One region of the Leclercia sp. AS011 genome, then DNA from elsewhere that is predicted to be linked to it. Evidence: riboswitches for the same ligand, from Rfam matches in the RefSeq annotation. Region 1 holds a riboswitch; the other holds the start of a gene.
The links. A riboswitch is a leader RNA that binds a small molecule or an ion and turns the genes downstream of it on or off. The one in region 1 is predicted to bind thiamine pyrophosphate.
Positions count from the first base shown of each region.

Region 2: linked by a shared signal. The riboswitch ahead of thiM (hydroxyethylthiazole kinase) and the one ahead of thiB (thiamine ABC transporter substrate binding subunit) in region 1 are both predicted to bind thiamine pyrophosphate.

Region 1 is NZ_JBBCMA010000002.1:302,715-305,921, forward strand. It holds gene thiP (thiamine/thiamine pyrophosphate ABC transporter permease ThiP) at 1-294, opposite strand, end outside; gene thiB (thiamine ABC transporter substrate binding subunit) at 270-1,253, opposite strand; TPP riboswitch at 1,288-1,387, opposite strand; gene sgrR (HTH-type transcriptional regulator SgrR) at 1,424-3,079, opposite strand; gene sgrT (glucose uptake inhibitor SgrT) at 3,167-3,207, shown strand, end outside.
Region 2 is NZ_JBBCMA010000001.1:416,563-419,769, reverse strand. It holds gene thiD (bifunctional hydroxymethylpyrimidine kinase/phosphomethylpyrimidine kinase) at 59-859, opposite strand; gene thiM (hydroxyethylthiazole kinase) at 856-1,626, opposite strand; TPP riboswitch at 1,662-1,758, opposite strand; gene WFO70_RS01880 (hypothetical protein) at 2,036-2,497, shown strand; gene WFO70_RS01875 (diaminobutyrate--2-oxoglutarate transaminase) at 2,740-3,207, shown strand, end outside.

The sequences.
Region 1 (3,207 bases):
CATGGCGCACAGGCGCAGCAGCGCCTGCCGTCCGGGGAAACGCCGCCGGTAGAGGGCGCGGGCCAGAAAAATTGCCGGCACCACGGAGAGCAGGGCGGAAAGAAACGCCTGCCAGAACGAGAAGCGGATGACGTGCCACAGATAGCTGTCGTGCAGCAGCGCCTTGACGTCGGTGGCGGGCGCGTTAAACCACAGCGCCAGAAATGCCCCCAGGGCGACCGCCACCATCAGGATGGCGGCTATCAGCCCCGGGAGTAACCAACCGGCGATCAGCGGCTGACGGCGCGTTGCCATTCACTGACCCAGGCGGCACGTTTCCCGGCGACTTCCTGCGGGGAGAATTCCAGCGCGGTTTGCGGTTTCACCAGAGTGTCGAACCCGGCAGGTAACGCCACGTTGGTGACCGGGTACATCCAGTTACCGGTCGGGATGGTGTTCTGGAACGACGGGGAGACCATAAATTTCAGGAACTTCTCCGCCAGTTCCGGCTGTTTGCTGGCGGCGGTGCGGGCGGCGACTTCCACCTGCAGGTAGTGACCTTCGGCAAAATCAGCGGCGGCGTAGTTCTCTTTTTTCTCCGAAATAATGTGATACGCCGGAGAGGTGGTATAGCTCAGCACCAGGTCGCTTTCCCCTTTCAGGAACAGCCCGTAGGCCTCGCTCCAGCCTTTGGTGACGGTGACGGTTTTGGCGGCCAGCTTCTGCCAGGCTTCCGGCGTCTTATCGCCATACACTTTTTGCATCCACAGCAGCAGACCCAGCCCCGGGGTGCTGGTGCGTGGATCTTCGTAGATCACGCGCCACTTCTGATCGCTCTCAACCAGCTCTTTCAGGCTCTTCGGCGGGTTTTTCAGCTTGTTTTTGTCATACACGAAGGCGAAGTAGCCGTAATCGAAGGGCACAAAGGTGTCGCTTTTCCAGCCGCCAGGCACGTTAACCGCATCGGTCGCCACGCCGCTTTTGGCAAACAGCCCGGTTTGCGTCGCCGCTTCCAGCAGGTTGTTATCCAGACCCAGCACCACGTCGGCTTTGCTGTTCTTGCCTTCCATACGCAGGCGATTGAGCAGGGAGACGCCATCTTCCAGCGCCACGAATTTCAGCTCGCAGTTACAGTCGGCTTCGAAGGCTTTTTTGACCGCCGGGCCAGGGCCCCAGTCGGCAGCGAAGGAGTCATAGGTGTAGACCGTCAGGACAGGACTGGCAAATGCAGGCAGCGCAACCAGCGCCAGCAGGGGAAGAACAGTTTTGAACACTTTGCACCTCTGTATGTGAGAGTGGCAAAGGATTTTGAGCGACAGCCTCAAATCCCTTCGCCGGCGTTATCCGGATCAGGTTCGACGGGTATTTTCTCAGCACACGCTCGCGCGCAGCACCCCGTTGAGAACGGCGGTATTGTAATGATTTGGTGAATATTACGAAAGTATTATGGTTCCGGCGGCGCAAACCACGCGGATTTAAAGTCAAACCAGCCCAGAGTATTCATGCGTAAGCCGCGCATACTGCGCTGTCCCTGGATCATCAGCCAGTGGTGGATCAGCGGAACGATCGCCTGCTGCGACAATAGCTGCTGACACCAGACGGCAAGATTCATCTCCCCCGCGCGCCACTCGGCGGCGTCCTGCTGCCAGTCGCGAGGAATGCAGTGCTGCAGGAGCGGGACTTCATACAGATGCGAGAACAGGGAAAAGTCGAGCGGTAGAGTGAAGTTGACGCTGTTGAGCCAGATGTCGCTTACCGTCTCGCCGCGATGCCACTCCTCATAGCTGACCTCCTGAATGTTTAACGTCACATTCTCGGCGGCCAGCAGTTCGCTCATCATTCTGGCGATCACCCGATGTTCGATATGCTCGCGGTAGAAGGTCAGAGTAAGGCTCTCCAGCCCGGCCGGTTTGTCGCCGCGTCCTGGTCTTGCGTGGTGCCAGCGCGGCAGCAGGCCATAGGCCGGGAACCAGTAGGACTGATACACCTCCTCGGCCTGATAGATCAGGTTGGCCGGGGAGAGGATCCGGCTTACCCACTGACGCACCTCGGCGCTGGCTCCACGGTGGGAACGGTTGTCGAACAGCAGATAGTAACAGCCCTCTTCAAGGCGGCTCTCCACCGCCTTTTCCCCCTCGGTGGGGCCCTCCAGCGTCAGGCCGACGCTCAGCTCTTCGTTGATATCCGGCAGAACCCAGACGTTGACCTCGTCAATCAGCGCCCGGTAGCCAAAGTAGTCATCGAAGGCGCGGATCTTGAGCTGGTTACTGTTGTTGCGGGAAACCGCGTACGGCCCGGTGCCTACCGGCAGGCTGGCAAAGTTGTGCATGGTTTCCCACTCGCGCGGCAGGATCATCGAAGGGACATACCCCAGCAGCCACGGCAGCCAGCGGTCGGGCTGTGAAAGCTCGATATCCAGCGTCCAGGCGGTGGGGGACTGGATCCGGGTGATGTGCGAATAGAGAGGCAGTTCGCGGGCGCGCTGCAGCGAGGCAATGACGTCGGTCATCTCCAGCTCGCGTCCGTGATGGAAATGGATGCCGGGGCGCACGAAAAAGCGCCAGTGCAGCGGGGAAAGTTGCTGCCAGTGGTGGGCAATGTCCGCTTCCAGTTCCCCATTTTCCTCATTTATGCGCGTCAGACCGCTGAAGATTTGCCGCGCCATGTGGGTTTCAGAGCGTCGTAACGCGCTGCCCGGCAACAGGTTTTTCATCGGACGATAATAGAGCACCCGCAGGATATGCCTGCCCTGGCGGAAGCTGCGGCCCAGGTGGGAGACCAGCATCTGGCGCACCGCGGCCTTGTCGCCCACCAGCTGCACCAGCTGCTCAATGCGATCCTGCTCGAGCAGATCTTCCGCTCGCTGCTGCTGCAGTGCGAGGCCGGTGTAGAGAAAGGTCAGACGGGATCGCTTGCCGCGTCCGGCCTCGGCTTCCCAGCTCAGCCAGCCCTGCTGCTGCATGGTGTTGAGCAGGGTGCGCATATGGCGGCGCGAGCAGCTGAGCAGCTCGGCCAGCTCGCTGAGCGTGGTGTCCCGGGTCTGGCCGTCACAGCACTGCCACAGGCGGATGAATTGTTGTTGCAGACGACCAGAGGGCATAAAAGAGGAACTCCTGACAAAAAATCAGCAATTTATTAATCCCTATATTAAGCCAATAATTCACTTCGATGAAGCGAGGAGGTGAATATGAAGAGGTCTACCGCAAATCAGTTTTACCAACAGTACTT
Region 2 (3,207 bases), on a different contig from region 1:
GCTTACAGGATTGCAAGCCCCATAAGCCTGGTCTGCGGGCCGTCAAATTGCCAGCCGTCTACCACCATGCATGAAAATGATGCACCGGACCAATGCCCTGCCCGACCTCCAGGGTGTCAGCCTGAGCCAGGGCGCAGGAGAGCCAGGCTTTGGCCTCGCGCACCGTATCCGCCCAGCCAGCGTGGCGCGGACGCAGCGCCGCCAGCGCCGCCGAAAGAGTGCAGCCGGTGCCGTGGGTGTTTTTGGTGTTCACCCGCGGGGCGGTAAAGCGCGTGGCCCCGTCGCGGGTGAACAGCCAGTCTGGGCTCTCGGGATCGTCCAGATGACCGCCTTTCATCAGCACCGCCTCGCACCCCATCGCCAGCAATGCCTGGCCCTGCGCTTTCATCTCCTGTTCGCTGCGGGCATGGGGCGCATCCAGTAAAGCGGCTGCTTCGGGCAGATTCGGGGTGATCAGCGCCACCTGCGGCAGCAGCTTTTTACGCAGCGTGTCGACGGCAGCCGGCGACAGGAGCGGATCGCCGCTTTTCGCCAGCATCACCGTGTCCAGCACCACGTTTTTGACCTGATGACGCAGGAGCTGCTCCGCCACGGCCTCGACAATATCGGTTTCAGCGAGCATGCCGATCTTGGTGGTGTCGATGCGCACATCGCTGAATACCGACTCCAGCTGCGCCGCCACGAAATCAGGTTCGATGCGGTAGACCGACTGCACCCCGCGGGTATTTTGCGCCACCAGGGCGGTGATCACCGAGCAGCCGTATGCGCCCAGCGCGGAGAAGGTTTTCAGGTCGGCCTGGATCCCCGCCCCGCCGCTGGGGTCGGTGCCGGCGATAGTCAGGGCATTAATCCGTTTCATGGCTGCGCCCCCAGTTGCCACAGGGCATCCAGAAACGCCGGGGAAAAACTGCCCGGCCCACGACTTTGCGCCGCCGCCAGCGCGCCAGCGCGTTTTATCCAGCCGCAGGCCGCAGCGATGTTATCCAGCCGGTCGCCCGGGAGCGAACAGCTGGCCGCTACCACCGCTGACAGGGCGCAGCCGGTGCCCACCACCCGGGTCATCAGTGGGTCGCCGCCGGTGATGGTCTGGGTACGCAGCCCGTCAGTGACGTAATCCACCTCCCCGGTCACCGCCACCACGGCGTTGGTCTGCCGCGCCAGAGCTTGCGCCGCTGGCAGGGCACTGGCTGCCGTATCGGTGGTGTCCACGCCGCGCCCGCCTGCGCTCATCCCGGCCAGGGCAAGTATTTCCGATGCATTGCCGCGAATGGCCGCCGGTTTGAGGGCGAGAATTTGCTGACAAAAGCGGGTCCGGTACGCCAGCGGGCCAACGGCAACCGGATCGAGCGTCCAGGGTTTGCCTGCCGCCACCGCACTTTCAATCGCCCGGCGCATCGCCTGCGCACGCGGTGCGGTCAGGGTTCCGACGTTGATCAACAGCGCATCGGCGATAGCGGAAAACTGTTCCGCCTCTTCGGCTTCAATCACCATCGCAGGTGATGCGCCGAGAGCCAGTAAAACGTTGGCGGTAAAGGTCTGCACCACGTCATTGGTCATGCAATGGGTCAGCGGAGAACGGGTTCGGAAGTGGTGTAAGGCGTGTAAATTGAGCAGGTCAGGCTGCATGGTATCGCTCCTGCCTGGCGCGAAGAAGCGATAGCCCGGAGGGCATCTGACTTCCCTACGCTGGCATTATCCAGATCAGGTGGTACGGGTATTTCTCAGCCTTCACGTGGAAGGGCACCCCGAGTCAAATTACATGAAATAATGTAACTCCGGCAGCGTAGAGGATGCGTCTGGCAATAGCAAGAGCCTTTCTGTTGCTGCACTCACTCACCAGGACTCCTCCCATCTTTTTAGCTATTCGTGCTAAATGTGATCTTCGTCAAATAGCAAAATCCCGTCTTCCACGATAGTCGTCCGGCGCGATTACTGCGTTACTACTATAGAAACCGGCAGTTTACGGCTGGCTTGATAGACTTAATAAAACAATGATTAGGGAATGAGAAATTCCTCAACTCAATAAGGTTAATGTATGAAAAAGATTCTGTTGGTGGGTGTGGTGGCTGCGCTTCTTGCAGGCTGCGTCTCAGAAGAGCAACGTTTAGCCCAGTGTGAAGCCAAAGGCGTCAGTCGTGATGCCTGCTATGTGGCCGACCAGAACCGCCAGGCCACCATCAATGCCGCCGCTGAAAAACAGGCTCTGGAGAATGCCCAGGCTGCAACACAACATGCGCAGGCGGCCCACGTTGCCGATCCGCTGCGTGAGGCCTCTTTTAGCGCAAACGGCATCAAAGCTACCGTAAACAATGGTTTCACTCAGGCCACCATCAATGGCAAAAAAGCCACGGTGAAGCGTTCTAATGCGAATTTCTACGAGATTACAGGCGCGGGTTATATCCTGTCGATCTCGCTGGATGCAAACGGCGTTACCGATGCCTCATGGAATAAAACCCATGGCCGCGATCATGGCATTCTGAACGTCGTTCAAAAGTAGTCCTAAAGCATTCAAAAACACCCCACTTTTTTACCCGGAGTGCCCCCCAGGAAACCTCAGTTGCCATGCGGGGTTACGGCTTACGCGCGTTGTTTCAACGCGCGTAACAAAAGGACAAACAATTAACCATTGAGCCCCGCGCAAAAAGGCTCTATATTGGCCGCGATTTTTGATGCCCTTCTCATTTTCTTAATTAATTATTCAATCGTGGCCACGTGCTGAGCTGCGGTTGTAGGAGTGATATGATGACGGATAAAGTCCGTATTGATACTTTGAATGCCTCTTCTTTCAAAACCAACGAAACCTATCTGGCTCGTCAGGCCGAAATGGAATCCAATGTCAGGAGTTATCCGCGCAAGCTGCCTTTAGCCATCACTAAGGCGGATGGGGTGTGGATCACCGATGCGGATAACAAAGAGTATCTTGATTGCCTGGCCGGTGCGGGAACGCTGGCGCTGGGTCATAACCATCCTGATGTGCTGAAAAGCATCCAAAGTGTCATTACCAGCGGCTTGCCGTTACATACCCTGGATCTGACCACGCCGTTGAAAGACGCGTTCTCAGAATACCTGCTCTCCTTGCTGCCAGGTCAGGGCAAAGAGTACTGCCTGCAGTTTACCGGTCCGTCCGGTGCGGACGCCGTTGAAGCCGCGCTGAAGCTGGCGAAAAAAGTGACCGGCCGTAGCGGCATTATCAGCTTCTCCGGTGCC